Regions from separate parts of the Leucobacter sp. gxy201 genome, predicted to be linked through region 2. Evidence: predicted binding sites of a transcription regulator. Region 2 holds the regulator's gene; the other holds the start of a gene.
The links. The regulator HspR, encoded in region 2, represses chaperone genes until heat shock. The targets are predictions, from matches to a motif close to AAGTTGAGTCNNNNNGACTCAACTT.
Positions count from the first base shown of each region.

Region 1: the regulator HspR is predicted to act here: its motif matches at 4,866-4,890, upstream of NHL51_RS02565 (Hsp20/alpha crystallin family protein).

Region 1 is NZ_JAMXWS010000001.1:561,620-568,999, forward strand. Features, by position in the region: gene NHL51_RS02535 (carboxymuconolactone decarboxylase family protein) at 1-431, opposite strand, end outside; gene NHL51_RS02540 (hypothetical protein) at 494-700, opposite strand; gene NHL51_RS02545 (NAD(P)-binding domain-containing protein) at 699-1,865, shown strand; gene NHL51_RS02550 (exonuclease domain-containing protein) at 2,003-3,310, shown strand; gene NHL51_RS02555 (plasmid mobilization protein) at 3,509-3,745, shown strand; gene NHL51_RS02560 (SixA phosphatase family protein) at 3,787-4,275, opposite strand; gene NHL51_RS02565 (Hsp20/alpha crystallin family protein) at 4,383-4,826, opposite strand; gene NHL51_RS02570 (FUSC family protein) at 5,167-6,225, shown strand; gene NHL51_RS02575 (SIMPL domain-containing protein) at 6,289-6,915, shown strand; gene NHL51_RS02580 (YaeQ family protein) at 6,919-7,380, opposite strand, start outside.
Region 2 is NZ_JAMXWS010000004.1:129,148-136,527, reverse strand. Features, by position in the region: gene NHL51_RS07930 (MFS transporter) at 34-1,332, opposite strand; gene NHL51_RS07925 (class I SAM-dependent methyltransferase) at 1,621-2,748, opposite strand; gene NHL51_RS07920 (heat shock protein transcriptional repressor HspR) at 2,745-3,167, opposite strand; gene NHL51_RS07915 (DnaJ C-terminal domain-containing protein) at 3,206-4,180, opposite strand; gene NHL51_RS07910 (nucleotide exchange factor GrpE) at 4,173-4,802, opposite strand; gene dnaK (molecular chaperone DnaK) at 4,805-6,652, opposite strand; gene NHL51_RS07900 (NAD(P)/FAD-dependent oxidoreductase) at 6,867-7,380, opposite strand, start outside.

The DNA of each region.
Region 1 (7,380 bases), on a different contig from region 2:
TGCTGGCTCAGAATCGAGATGCGGTTGAACGCGTTGATCGCGGCCGCGACCCACTCGGCGGCGACGAACGCGTCATCGCCGAGCACGTGACGGGCTCCGGCGAGGTCGGCCGACGCCTCCTCGGTGATCGGGAGCGCGGTCGCGGCCTCGGCGATGGCGAGCACCGCCCTGTCGCGTTCGGTGAAGAGCGCGACCTCGCGCCAGGCGGGCAGCAGGTCGAGCTTCTGCTGCGGCACCCCGGCATCGCGCGCTTCTTCCGTGTGGAGGTTCAGGCAGAAGGCGCAACCGTTCATCTGCGAGGCGCGCACCTTCACGAGGTCCGACTCCTCGGGCGTGAGGCCGCGCTGCAGCGCCTCCGTCCGGATCGTGTTCGAGAAGACGCCGGCGGCCTTCCACGCCTCGGGTATGACCTTGTCGAGATACGGGCGCATGGGGCTCCTCACCGGGTCTGCGATTCACTGCCTGTAGTTCTTCGGGTCGCGATGCGCCCGTCTCAGGGCAACTCTACGTTGCGGTCGGGTATTCCGTCTCGGCAGCCCGCCCGGTGCCCCGGAATACGCCGCACGGCGCCGATGTTCCACCGGATGCCGCCGCGGCCGAACGCCTGCAGCAGCGGGTGCGCGAGCACGTGCATCCCGACGAACCCGGCGGGCTCCACGAACCCGGCGCGCTCCACGAACCCGACGAGAGGTCGACCCATGCGCAGTCCCGATGGCACGCCCCGTGAGGCAGCGCGCGAGGCGGCCGTCGTCGTGATCGGGGCCGGTCAGGCCGGGCTCTCCGCCGGGTACCACCTGCAGCGCCGCGGCTACACGAGTGCGCTCGAAGCGGGAGCCGATCCGCGCCGCTCTTTCGTGATCTTCGACGCAGAGAGCGCGCCCGGCGGCGCCTGGCAGCACCGGTGGCAGTCGCTCACCATGGCGACCGTCAACCACATCTTCGACCTGCCCGGCTTCAGGCAGACCGAAGTCGACCCGGCGACGCCGAGCCGCGAGGCGGTGCCCGCGTACTTCGCCGCCTTCGAGCGCGAGATGCGGCTGCCGATCGTGCGGCCCGTCGACGTGCTCGCAGTGCGCGATGACCCGGCAAGGGAGCGGGGCGGCGATGCTCCGGGATCTCTGTCGATCGAGACCAGCATCGGCCCGTGGCGCGCGAGCGCGATCATCAACGCGACCGGCACCTGGACGAACCCGCTCATGCCCGAGTATCCCGGCGCCGAGACCTTTCTCGGCCGGCAACTGCACACGCAGCAGTACGTGTCGCTCGACGAATTCGCGGGGCAGCGGGTGGCCGTCGTGGGCGGCGGCATCTCGGCGCTGCAACTGCTCGAGGAGATCTCGCGGGTCGCGACGGTCGCCTGGTACACCCGGCGCGAGCCCGTGTTCCGCGACGGCGACTTCAGCCCCGAGGTCGAGGGGCGCGAGACCATCGAGAAGGTGACTGCCGATGCCGAGGCCGGCAACCCGCCGCGCAGCGTCGTGTCGTACACCGAGCTCGCGTGGACGCCGTACGCGCGAGCGGCGAGGGATCGCGGTGCGCTCGTACGCCGCCCCATGTTCACCGCGATCGAGCCGCACGGCGTGCGCGAGGCCGACGGCTCGTTCACCTCGGTCGACGCGATCCTGTGGGCGACCGGGTTCAGGCCCGCGCTGTCGCACCTCGACCCGCTGCACCTGTGCAATGAGCGCGGCGGCATCGAAGTGCGGGGCACGCAGGTCGCGGCCGATCGGCGCGTGCACCTCATCGGCTACGGGCCGTCACAGTCGACCGTCGGCGCGAACCGGGCCGGGCGCGATGCCGTTGCCGCGCTCGAGAGGTGGCTGCCGGCCCTTCATTCCGCTTTGGCTGGCATGAGTTCTTCCTGACCCATAGGCGCACGTGCCTGCGAGCTGTTCTGAGTACCGGCGGCAGCCCCGAACGTTTGCATAAGCAATGCAATGAGTACGAATCATAAACACTGGTATCTTGCTCAGCATAGGCACTTTCAGAGGAGGGCTGACTCTTGTCGCGCGGCTTTGTAATTCTTGATTTCGAGACCACGGGCTTGGCACCAAAACGCGGTGATCGAGTCGTGGAAGTCGGTGCCGTGTATATGAGCCCATCTCTGCAGCTCAATGACGGGCTTGAAACCATTGTCAACCCCCAGAGAGATGTCGGGCCGACGAGTGTTCATGGGTTGAGTGCGCGAGATGTCTTCGATGCACCTACGTTTGACCAAGTGGCTCCGTCGCTTCTGAAAATGCTCGAGGGGCGAGTCATCGTCGGCCATAACGTCTCGTTTGATTTGCGGTTCCTTGCCGCTGAGCTCGAACGTGAAGGGTTCGATGTGCCCGAGTTCGTAGCGATTGATACCGTTCAGGCAGCGAAGGGCCTGCTCAAATCGAACCCGCCGCGGTCCTACAAGCTGGGCGATGTGGCAGCGCACCTCGGAATCAACGCGGCGGAGGTTTTCAAGTTTGTCGGGCTCGAGGAGCGACCTGAACATAGCGCGTTTGGCGATGCCATGGTTACCTCATTCGTGTTGAGCGCACTCATTCAGATGGCGCCAGATTCTGCGTATTGGCGCACGCATTTGGATCAGGCCGAAACCGTGGTGTGGCCTGAGTACGTGCCATGCGACGTGAACGGAAAGCAACGCGGTCAGACTCCCGAGCAGCCCGCGCCGGCTCCTATCTCTGCAGATTCGGCGTCAATGAAGGATGTCCTCCATGCGCTCGGCACCCAGGCTCCGACTCAGCCCGAAACTGAAGAGTATGCGCGGCTGCTCGAGAGTGCGCTTGCTGACCGTGTACTTGATGCGACAGAAGTTGATGCACTCGTGGAAACTGCGCGCTCACTCGGTCTTGACGGAGTGACGCTCGGGTCATTGCACCGGGGACATTTCGAAGATGTGGTGCGAGCAGCGTGGGCTGACGGCGTGTTGACCGCCGACGAAAAGGCTGACATTGAACAGCTGGCGGGGCTGCTAGGGATAGATGGCGATTCTGTGAAGGCGGCACTCCATGGATCCAAGACCAGCAATGCAGGCTTGGCGTCATCACTTACGGGTCCTCAGCTGGCTGAAGCGCTTCCCGCCTCTGCAATCGTTGTGCTCACCGGTGAAATGACCGTAGATCGGGTGACGATCGAGACCGAGATCATTTCCTCCGGTTTCCTGGTGGCCAACAACGTGACAAAGAAGACTGCTCTCGTTATCGCCGCCGATCCGTATACTCAGTCGGGCAAAGCGAAGAAGGCTCACGCTTACGGTATTTCGATTCTTGGAGAGGCTGAAGGCTTGGCGCTGATTCGGCGCAGCGCGGCGCAGTAGACGAGGGCTGGCGAAGTCACTCGATGATTGCTGACAACCATTTGCCCCTGTACTACAGTGCACTACACGTTCAGGTCAGCTGGTCGAATTGCTGGGCTTGTTGGAGTGGCCCTGACCATTCAGATCAGTTGAGGATCAACTGTGTGGCTTGAACAGGCTGGGGTGCCCTGGTGGTATCCGGTAACGTGAGAAGGGCGAATGATGGATGAGAAGCTTCGCAGACTGTTGGAAGAAGAAAGTGTCGAGATCGAGGCGAACCCCGATTCTGTGCGAAATCCGGATAGTCATCCCCGCCGCCCGAATAGACTGCGCGTGCTGCAAGTGCGACTGACTGAGGCCGAGTTTGAGGAGCTGCAGCAGGATGCGGAGTCACACCACCTCCCTGCTTCGACGTACGCGCGGACGGTGCTGCTCGACCGACGTGGCGCGGCGTAGGAGTAAGTGGGGAAGTGATGAACCCGAAGAGGTCGATGCCTTCAGGTGTTCACTGATCCGCCTCTCGGCGAGTCGAACGACCAGCGATCCGGGCTGCGGTCTCCGACGTCGCTCCATGAATCTACGTCCCAGGTGAAGCGGGCGACGGCGCACGTCGGCATATGCGGAATGCCCCCGCCCGAAAGTCGGAACGCGAGCTCCGTGAGACCCGGGTCATGGGCGACGATCATCACCGACGAGTCGCCGGCTGCTGCCGCCTGCTCGAAGAGTTCATCGTCAGAGGCGAGGTAGAGGCTGCCGCGCTGCTCGACCTCGATGCCTAGGGCTTCCCCGAACTGCGCCGCGGTCGTTCGGGCTCTGAGCGCCGTGCTTGAGAGGATGCGTTCCACCTGGGCGCCGGACCTGACGAGGCGCTCGGCCATGGCTGGCGCATCACGCAGACCGCGAGGGTTGAGCGGGCGATCATGGTCGGTGATGCCCGGGTCGCCCCAGTCGGATTTCGCATGACGGGCGAGAATCAGTTCGACCACGGTGCACCTCCTGGTGTGGTGATGCTCATCGTATGACGGGGTCGCGTGAACAGCAATGGGCCCCGGCGAGAGTGCTCCCGCCGAGGCCCATGTGCGTGGACGTTTGTTTACGCCTCCGAGACCACGACCTCGGACGAGTCGACGCCCGCCGGGGCACCGGTCGAGACCTGCACCTTGCGCGGCTTCGCCCGCTCGCTCACCGGGATGGTGACGCTGAGCACACCGTTGTCGTAGTTCGCGGTGATGCGCTCGGTGTCGATGCCCTGGCCCAGGTTGAGCTGGCGCAGGAAGCTGCCCGGGGTGCGTTCGCGGGTGATCCACTTCACGTTCTCGGCCTTCGGCAGCGTGCGCTCGGCGCGGATGGTGAGCAGCTGCCCGTCGATGTCGATGTCCACCGAGCCGGGGTCCATTCCCGGCATGTCGGCCGTCAGCAGATAGTTGTCGCCGTCGCGGTAGAGGTCCATGGGCATGCGGCGCGGGCCTCGGGTCGATCCCTCGAGCAGCGCGTCGGCGAAGCGTTCCATGTCGCGGATCGGGTTGTACGTAGCCATTTTGCATCACCTTTCGACTGTGTTTCGGATTGATCTGAAAACTTGAGCCTAGGTGGCTCAACTTGAGATTAGATTAGCACTCGCGCATGGGGAGTGCTAATGCGTTCGCCGAGGGCAAACGGTGATACCGATCGGCTCCCGTCGCCCTCGTGATCTCGGTGACGGGCATTGTGGCGTGCGCGGTACGGACCGGCAAGGCCCTGTGGCAGGGCGAGGCATCGGCGTAGTTTCTGCGTACGAGCGGGATAGGTGGCAACGGGAGGGGCGCAGCAATGGAGACGGCCGGGGTTCGGGGCGCATGAGGCTATCGCTGCGGCGGCTCGCGCATCGTGCGCGCCCGGTGCACGAGCGCGCGAAGCAGGAAATGCGACGCTTGGCGCGGCGTTCGCGCTGGGTGCTCGCGCTGAAGACCGCGCTCGCCGCCGCGCTCGCGTGGGTGCTGGCTCCGTTCGTGCCGTTCGCCGAATCCGAGTATTCGTACTATGCGCCGCTCGGTGCGCTCGTCAGCGTCTACGCGACGGTGCTCGATTCGGTGCGTGCGGGCGTGCAGGTGCTGATCGGGCTCGCGCTCGGTATCGCGCTCGGCCTCGGGGCGCTCGGGCTCGTTCATGCGGGGGCGCCCTCGTATGCGGCGATCGCCGTCGTTGTGGGCATCGGGGTCGCGCTCGGCGGGCTGAAGGTGCTCGGCGCCGGAGGCGACTGGGTGCCCATCGCGGGAGTGCTCGTGCTGCTGCTGAGCGGGCGCGAGGGCGAAGACTTCTCTGTCTCGTATCTCGTGACCATGGCGTTCGGCGCAGCCCTCGGGCTGGTCGTGCAGTGGGTAGCGGTGCCGCCGCTCTACTTCGCCGAGGCCGATGCCCGTCTGTCGGATCTGAGACGCGCGATCACCGAGGCGCTGCGCGGGACGGAACTGTTCGTGCGCGGCGAGGGAGACGAAGGCAGATTTCGACCCTCCGTCGCGCACCTCCATGTTGCGCGCGATGCGGTGGCTGCCGATCTCGACGAAGCCCGCCGGAGTGGACGGGCCAATCCCCGGGCCCATCGGCATCACGCCCAGCGCGAGTCGCTCGACGAGCGGTTCGCATCGCTCGATCGATGCGAGTTTTATGTGCGCGCACTCTCCGATTTCGTCGGGAGGAGTGCGGAGGGGGACCGTTCGAGGGAGGGCCTCGGTGATGCCCTCGAAGCCTGCCGTGCCGTGGTCGACGCGAAGCCCGGGAGCGATGAACAGCGAGCGGCGCGGGAAGCCGCGCAGTATGCGGTGGACCGTTATGTCCACCTCGCTGCTGAAGCGGTAACCCAGGCGCCGGCCGCATCGGGAGCGGTCCCGTCATCGGCGGTGGCCATTGGCGTGTGCCTCAGGCGCATCCTAGAAACTCAGGACGCAGACGACGCGTGAGGCATGGTGGTGTCGACGCGAACACCGTGTCCGGTCATCGCGGTCCACTGCTACCGTGTTTTCATGACGACGATCCATGCCACGGGCACCGGTGAAGCCCACTTGCTCGCCGAACGCGCCACGATCACCGTGAACATCTCGGTAGCTTCGCGCGACCGGCGCAAGAGCATCGAGATCGCGACGCGCAACCACAACTGGGCGGTGCAGCGGGCGCAGGAGCTGCGTGCGAACGGCGATGCGACCTGGCATGCCGCCGATCCCATCAGTACTTGGAGCTACAAGACCTATGCAGAGGGGAAGAACAACCAGACCGTGATCGAGCACCGCACCGCGAGCCGCGTGCGCGTGAAGCTGTCGAACCTGTCGCTCGTCGGCGCGCTCGTCACCGAGTTCGCCGAAGCCGGGCTGACGGCGAGCGTCGACTGGACCCTGACTGAAGCGACCCGACGGGAGAGCGAGCGCAGCATGTGTAAGGCCGCTGTCGCCGCGGCACGAGCTATCGCCGACGACTACGCCGACGCGCTCGGTCAACGCATCGAGAGCGTCACGAGCATCTCAGACACGGCCGCCGGCCAGCCCGGAGCGGGGCCGATGCTTGCGCGAGCGAGCGGCTCCGCCGGTGCGGCGGAAGTCACCATTCCCGAGATCACGGTCTTCTCGACAGTGAATGGCGTCTACGAGGCCGCGTGATCCTTACGGCAGCTGGTGCGTGCCGACCGCGGAGCTGAGCGATACCCCGTTGAGTTCGAGGAAGAGCGTGCCCTCCGTCACGGAGAGCGACATCTCGTTGCGGCGTTCGAGCGCTCGTGTCGCGTCCTCGATGAAGCGAGGGTCGAAGCTGTGCAGCACGATGTCTTCGGAGCGGTGGATCGTCTTGCCGCTCCACGACGCGAGCACCTTCTCGGGGTCGCGATGCGTGTACGCGGTGGCATAGCCGGCGAGCTTGCTGCCGTGATGCATGCGCGCCGCGTCGGGTGCTCCGACTTCGATCCAACCGGTGATCGCCCCGGTGAGATCGCGCACGATCACCGCCGGCTCATCGGTTGTGGAGACGCCGGCACTGAACTCAATGCCCTCCCGATATTCGAGGCAGTAGGCGAGTAGGCGCGTCATCATGAAAGCGTCGGTCTCCGACGGGTGGCGCGCGACCCGCAG
Region 2 (7,380 bases):
TTCGGTTCCGTCGTCTTCGGGCGGCCGACCGCCCTACTCGCCGTACTCGCCGTACTCGCCGTACTTCGCGAGATCCTCCCGGTCGAGCTCCTTCAGGTCGATGCCCCGGGTCTCGCGCATGACGATCACCGCGACGAGGGAGATCGCGCAGGCGAATGCGAGGTAGATCGCCACGGGTACTCCTGAACCGAATTCGCGCAGCAGGGCCGCCGCGATGATCGGCGCCACCGAGCCGGCGACGATCGACGTGACCTGGTATCCGAGCGAGACGCCCGAGTAGCGCATGCGAGTCGGGAACATCTCGGCCATGATCGACGGCTGCCCGGCGTACATCGTGCCGTGCAGCAGTAGGCCGAGCGTGATAGCGATGACGATCAGCACCGGATTCTCGGTATTGAAGAGCGGGAATGCGATGAAGCCCCAGGCGGCGGAGAGCACGACGCCCGCGCCGTAGACCGGCCGACGGCCGAGACGGTCTCCGAGCCGACCGATGACGGGGATCGCGAAGAACTGGATCGCATGCGCCAGCAGCAGGAAGCTCAGGATCGAGGTCGTATCCATCCCGCGGTGGATGGACAGGTAGGTGATCGAGAAGGTCACGACCAGGTAGTACATGATGTTCTCCGCGAACCGCAGACCCATCGCGGTGAACACCTGGCGGGGGTACTGGCGGAAGACGTCGACGAGCCCGTTCGTGCGCTTCTGACGCACCACCTCGATCTGCTTCGTCTCGGTGAAGATCGGGGCGTCGTTGACCTTCGTGCGCACGTAGTATCCGACTGCGACGATGATCACCGACAGCCAGAATCCGATACGCCAGCCCCACGAGAGGAACTGCGCATCGGAGAGCGACCACGACAGCACCCACAGCACGATCGTCGCGAGGAGGTTGCCGAGCGGGAGCGCGGCCTGCGGCCAGCTCGCCCAGAATCCGCGGCTGTCGTTCGGCGAGTGCTCCGCCACGAGCAGCACCGCCCCGCCCCACTCGCCGCCGACGGCGAAGCCCTGGATGAACCGCAGCGCGACGAGCAGCGCCGGCGCCCAGTACTGGATGGTGTCGAAGGTCGGCAGGCACCCCATGAGGAAGGTGGTCGCACCGACCATGACGATGGCGACCTGCAGCAGGTGCTTGCGCCCGTAGCGGTCGCCGAAGTACCCGAATACCACGCCTCCCAGCGGGCGGGCGATGAACCCGACGGCATAGGTGACGAACGCGGCGATCACTCCATCGAGCGGATCGCCGGTCTGCGGGAAGAAGATCTTGTTGAACACGAGCGTCGCCGCTGTCGTGTACAGGAAGAACTCGTACCACTCGACCACGGTGCCCGCCATCGATGCGATGACGACGCGGCGCAGCGTGCGCTTGAGCGCGCTGCCCGTCTCGACCTGCTGTTCCCTTACGGCCACTGCTACCTCCTTGTAGCTGAAACGTAGATCTTCGACCGACCGAAGCTCACCCCAGCTTCTTGCCTGGGCGCGGGGCTGGCAAGACGATTTACCGCACGTCGTATGTGCATGCACGCACAGTCGCGCGATCTTGCCCTCGGCCGCTTGTGCACTGATCGATCATCATCGAGGGGCGTTCCCGAGAGCGCCGCTGTACAGCGAGCGCCCCAGGGATCACCGGCGCCGCGCCGCCAGCACCGTGTAGGTGCGATCGCGCGCGATCTGCTCGACCGGGCCGACCGTGCGTTCGACGAGGGGACGGTAGCGCAGGTGCGAGTTGAAGACGATGCGCAGTTCGCCGCCCGGCGCGAGCGCGCGGCCGCAGGCCCGGATGAGCCGATGACCCACGCCCGCGTGCACTGCGGCGCCCGTGTGGAACGGCGGGTTCAGCAGGATCAGCTCGGCCCAGCCGTCGGGCACGGCCTCCAGCGCATCGGCCCGGTGGATGTCGATGCGCTCCGCAACGCCAGCCGCTTCGGCGGTGAGCCGGGTCGCGGCGACCGCGGCGACCGACTGATCGGTTGCGAGAACCTGCGCATGCGGCAGCCGCAGCGCCGCCGATACGGCGAGCGAACCGTTGCCGCAGCCGAGATCGACGACCCGGCGCGCGGCGGGCGCCCCGTCGAGACCCGCGAGCAGCAGTCGGCTGCCGTGATCGAGGGTCGCGCCACCGAAGGTCGCGCCGAACGCGGCGACGCGGAAGGGGAGGTCGGGGTCGGTACCCCATCGGGGGAATGGTGCGGGGCCGGAGTCCGAGGCCGGAGCCGAGGCGGTGAGCACGCGGGCCTTGCGCCGCCCGAGCCCGGCGGCCACCTCGTCGAAGTACCGCCCGAGCACCTCGTTCTGGGTGCGCGTCATGTGCTTCACCCGCCCGCCCGCGATGACGCGCACCTCGGGCGTCGCCCACCGGGCGATCGACCACGCGATCTCGTCGAGCGCGTCGAGGCTGCGCGGCAGCTGCAGCAGCACGACGCGGGCGCCCGACAGCAGCGAGGCGTCGAGTCCGTGGGCCGCGATGTCGTCTGAGAGACCGAGGCGCGCCGCATTCGCCGCGACCGCGCGCTCGCCGAGCAGCGGGTCCTGATGGCTGCGCACCCGGCGCGCGCCGAGCACGGCGATAGCGCCGAGCGTCAGCGCCCCGTGTCGGTCGCCGATCACGACGACCTCGCCGGGCCCGGCCGCCCGCACGTCTGCGGCCGCGGTGTCGAGGATCAGTTCGTCGGCCGCGTCGTGGGCCTGCAGCTCCGGCGCATCGACGTCGGGCTTCCGCGAGAGCTGCGCCAGCAGGTGCTCGAGGTTCACGGCCTCCACACCACGACCTCGGCGTTGCGGCGCACACGGGTGCCGCGTCGAAGCGTGACGACCTCGCCGCCCGCAGCGCCGGCCGCGAACACCCGGCGATCGGGCCGCTGCATGCGCTCCTCCGAGAGGGCGCGTTCGAGATCCCTGACCTGCCCCTCGAGCATGCGCACGCGGTCTTCGAGCTGGATGACCCGGCGGATGCCCTCGAGGCTCAGCCCTTCGGCCGAGAGCCGGGCGACCTCGCGCAGACGCGCGACGTCGTGCAGCGAGTATCGGCGGGTGTTGCCCCGCGTACGCTGCGGCGTGACGAGCCCGATACGGTCGTACTGCCGCAGCGTCTGCGGGTGCATCTCGGCGAGCCCCGCCGCCGCCGCGATGGCGAACACCGGAGTGTAGCGATCGAGCTGGGGGTCGGCCATGGGGCTCACCTGTCTTTCATTCGGGGCGTGCCGGGCGCTCAGGCGCCTCGCACACGTGCATACAGATCCTCGCGCGGATTCTCGTTCGGTTCAACGTCGCGGAAGGCCTCGAGGGCCTCGCGCGCCGCGTCGGAGAGGTGCGAGGGGACCACGATCTGGACCTCGGCGAGCAGATCGCCGGTGCCCTTCGCGCTCTTCACGCCGCGCCCCTTGACGCGCAGTACGCGGCCGCTCGGAGTGCCCGGCTGCACGCGCAGCTTCACAGTGCCCTCGCCGAGCGTCGGCACTTCGACGGTCGCGCCGAGTGCGGCCTCCGAGAAGGTCACCGGCAGCTTGAGGCGCAGGTTCTGGCCGTCGCGCTCGAATACGGGGTGCTTGCGCACGTGCACCGTGACGATGATGTCGCCGGCCGAGCCGCCGTTCGGGCTCGGTTCGCCCTTGCCGCGCACCTTGATCTTCTGACCATCGGCGACCCCGGCAGGGATCTTCACCTTGACCGGGCCGCCGGGCGCCTGGAGCGTCACCGTCTGGCCGCCCACCGCCGTCTCGAAGTCGAGCGTGGTCGAGGCCTGGATGTCGCGCCCGGGCTGAGGGCCTCGAGGCGCCCCGCCGCCGAACATGTTGAAGATGTCGTCGTAGCCCTGACCGCCGGTGCGGAACCCGCCCGGCTGCCCGCCGAACTGGGCGCCGCCGCGATGGCCGCCCCCGAACATGCCGCCGAAGATGTCCTCGAAGCCCTGGCTCCCGCCGCCGCCCGCCGTGAAGCGGGCGCCGCCGGCGCCCATGGCTCGGATCTGGTCGTACTCCGCCCGCTCCTCCGTGTCGGAGAGCACGGCGTACGCCTCGCTGATCTCTTTGAACTTGGTCTCGGCCGTGGCATCGCCCGGGTTGGAATCGGGGTGGTACTTGCGCGCGAGTTTGCGGTAGGCCTTCTTGATCTCAGCCTCGCTTGCCGCCTTCGAGACGCCGAGGGTGCGGTAGAAGTCTTTCTCGAGCCAATCCTGACTAGCCATCTGCCCCCACCGCCACCGCTACCTTGGCGGGGCGCAGCTCGACTTCGCCGATGCGGTACCCCCGCTCGATCACGTCGAGCACGACATGCTCCTCGGTGCCGGGGACCGGCACCTGGGCGATCGCCTCGTGCACCTGCGGGTCGAAGGGCTCGCCCTTCTCGCCGAAGCCCTCGAGACCGAGGCGCTCCACGACGCCGCGCAGCTTCTGCGCGATCGTTGCGAACGCCGACCCCTCGACCAGGTCGCCGTGCTGGTCGGCGCGGTCGAGGTCGTCGAGCACCGTGAGCAGCGGCGACACGGCCGCGGCGACCGCGCGCTGCTTCTCGAGCACGGCGTTCGCCTCGGTGCGCTTGCGGTAGTTCGCGTACTCGGCGGTCAGACGGCGCAGATCTTCGAGGTACGACTTCTCCTCGTCCGAGAGATTCTCGTCGGCCTCCGCCGCATCGGCCTCGGCCGCGTCCGCGTTCTGCTCCGCGCCCAGGATGTCTTCGACGGTCAGGCCGTCTTCGGCGTTCTCGGCCCCCTGCTGCGGCACAGGGCCGGAAGAGTTCTCCTCTTCCGACCCTGCAGCAGGAACGTCACGGGGCTCTTCGCCGGGAATGTGCTGTTCCTGTTCAGCCATGGTTACTTCGACTCCTCGTCCTCGACGACCTCTGCGTCGACCACGTCGTCATCGTTCGACTCCTCGGCGGTGGCGCCGGCCTCGGGGGCCTCGGCCTGCGCCTGGGCGTAGATGGCCTCGCCGAGCTTCGTCTGGCTCTGGCCGAGCTTCTCGGACGCGGCCTTCACCGCATCCTCGTCGTCGCCCGCGAGCGCCTGCTTCAGCTCGTCGAGATCGCCCTGCACCTCGGTCTTGACGTCCTCGGGCAGCTTGTCCTCGTTCTCGCTGATGAGCTTCTCGGTCGAGTAGGCCAGCTGCTCGGCCTGGTTGCGCTGCTCGGCGGTCTCGCGGCGCTTCTTGTCCTCGGCGGCGTGCTCCTCGGCTTCGCGCACCATGCGCTCGATGTCCTCCTTCGAGAGGGTCGAGCCGCCCGAGATCGTGATGGTCTGCTCCTGGCCGGTGCCCTTGTCCTTCGCCGAGACCTGCACGATGCCGTTGGCGTCGATGTCGAAGGTCACCTCGACCTGCGGGATGCCGCGGGGAGCCGGCGCGATGCCGGTGAGCTCGAAGGTGCCGAGATTCTTGTTGTCGCGGGTGAACTCGCGCTCGCCCTGGAAGACCTGGATGGCGACCGAGGGCTGGTTGTCCTCGGCGGTGGTGAAGGTCTCGCTGCGCTTCGTCGGAATGGCGGTGTTGCGCTCGATGAGCTTCGTCATGATGCCGCCCTTGGTCTCGATGCCGAGCGACAGGGGGGTCACGTCGATGAGCAGAACGTCCTTGCGCTCGCCCTTCAGCACGCCGGCCTGGAGGGCTGCGCCGACGGCGACGACCTCATCCGGGTTCACGCCCTTGTTGGGCTCGCGGCCGCCGGTGAGCTGCTTCACGAGCTCGGTGACCGCGGGCATGCGGGTCGAGCCGCCGACGAGCACGACGTGCGCGATGTCGCCGACCTTGACGCCCGCCTCGGCGATGACGTCGTTGAACGGCTTGCGGGTGCGCTCGAGCAGATCCTTGGTGAGCTCCTCGAACTTGGCGCGCGAGAGGGTCTCGTCGAGGTTGGCCGGGCCGTTCTCGGTGAGCGAGAGGTAGGGCAGCTGGATCTGGGTGCTCATCGAGTTCGAGAGCTCCTTCTTCGCCTGCTCAGCGGCCTCCTTGAGGCGCTGGAGGGCGATCTTGTCCTTCGAGACGTCGACGCCGGTCGAGTTCTTGAACTGCGTGATGAGCCACTCGACGACGCGCTGGTCCCAGTCGTCGCCGCCCAGGCGGTTGTCGCCCGAGGTGGCGCGCACCTGGATGGTCGAGAAGTCGTCGTCCTTGCCCACCTCGAGGAGGGAGACGTCGAAGGTGCCGCCGCCGAGGTCGAAGACGAGGATGAGCTCGTCCTCCTTGCCCTTGTCGAGGCCATACGCGAGCGCGGCGGCGGTGGGCTCGTTGATGATGCGGAGCACGTTGAGGCCCGAGATCTCGCCGGCTTCCTTGGTGGCCTGTCGCTCGGCGTCGTTGAAGTACGCCGGCACGGTGATGACCGCGTCGGTGACCTTGTCGCCGAGGTAGGTCTCGGCGTCGCGCTTCAGCTTCATGAGCGTGCGAGCCGAGATCTCCTGCGCGGTGTAGCGCTTGCCGTCGATCTCGTCGGTCTTCCAATCGGTGCCCATGTGGCGCTTGACCGACGCGAGGGTGCGGTCGACGTTGGTGACGGCCTGGCGCTTCGCGGTCTCGCCGACGAGCACCTCGCCGTCCTTCGTGAAGGCGACGATCGAGGGGGTGGTGCGCAACCCTTCGGCGTTCGCGATGACGGTGGGCTCGCCGCCCTCCAGCACCGAGACGACCGAGTTGGTGGTACCGAGGTCAATGCCTACTGCGCGTGACATGCGTTCTCCTTCTGCTGCTGTGATCGGCGGAACGGACCGCTTGCGCGACCGACCGTCGTGGTCCCGTGCTCCCGGCCCGGGATGATTTCGCAAGCACCCGAGCAACCTTGAGCCTGATGAACTCAAGTTTACCGACTGCATCGGAGACGTCAAGTTCTCCGCCTCAAACTTGAGTCGATCTCACTCAACTCTCAGCTTGAGCACCCCACGCCGGTCAGCGACCGCTGATGAGGTTCGCGAGGCGCGCGGCAGGGTGCGTGCGCCCGGAGCCGCTGCGATACTCCCGACGGTCGGCGAAACGGTACACGGCGTACAGCGATCGCGCCGCGATCCACCGCAGCGGCTCCGGCTCCCAGTTGCGCGAACGATGCCCGACCCACGGCAGCCGGGTCAGCTCCGTATCCTCGCCGAGGATGAGGTCGCGCAGCGTGCGCCCGGCGAGGTTCGTCGCGGTCACTCCGTGGCCGACATAGCCGCCGGCATGGGCGATCCCTGTCGAAGCATCGAAATCGACCCCCGCGCACCAGTCGCGCGGCACCCCGAGCACCCCCGACCAGCTGTGGTCGAGCCGCACCCCCGCGAGCGAGGGGAACAGCTCGACGAGGCGCGTGCCGAGCTGGCCGACCGTGAAGTCTGCGGTGCGGCCCTGGCGATCGAAGGTCGATGCGAAGTGGTACGGGATGCCGCGGCCGCCGATCGCGATGCGGTGATCGGCCGTGCGCTGCAGA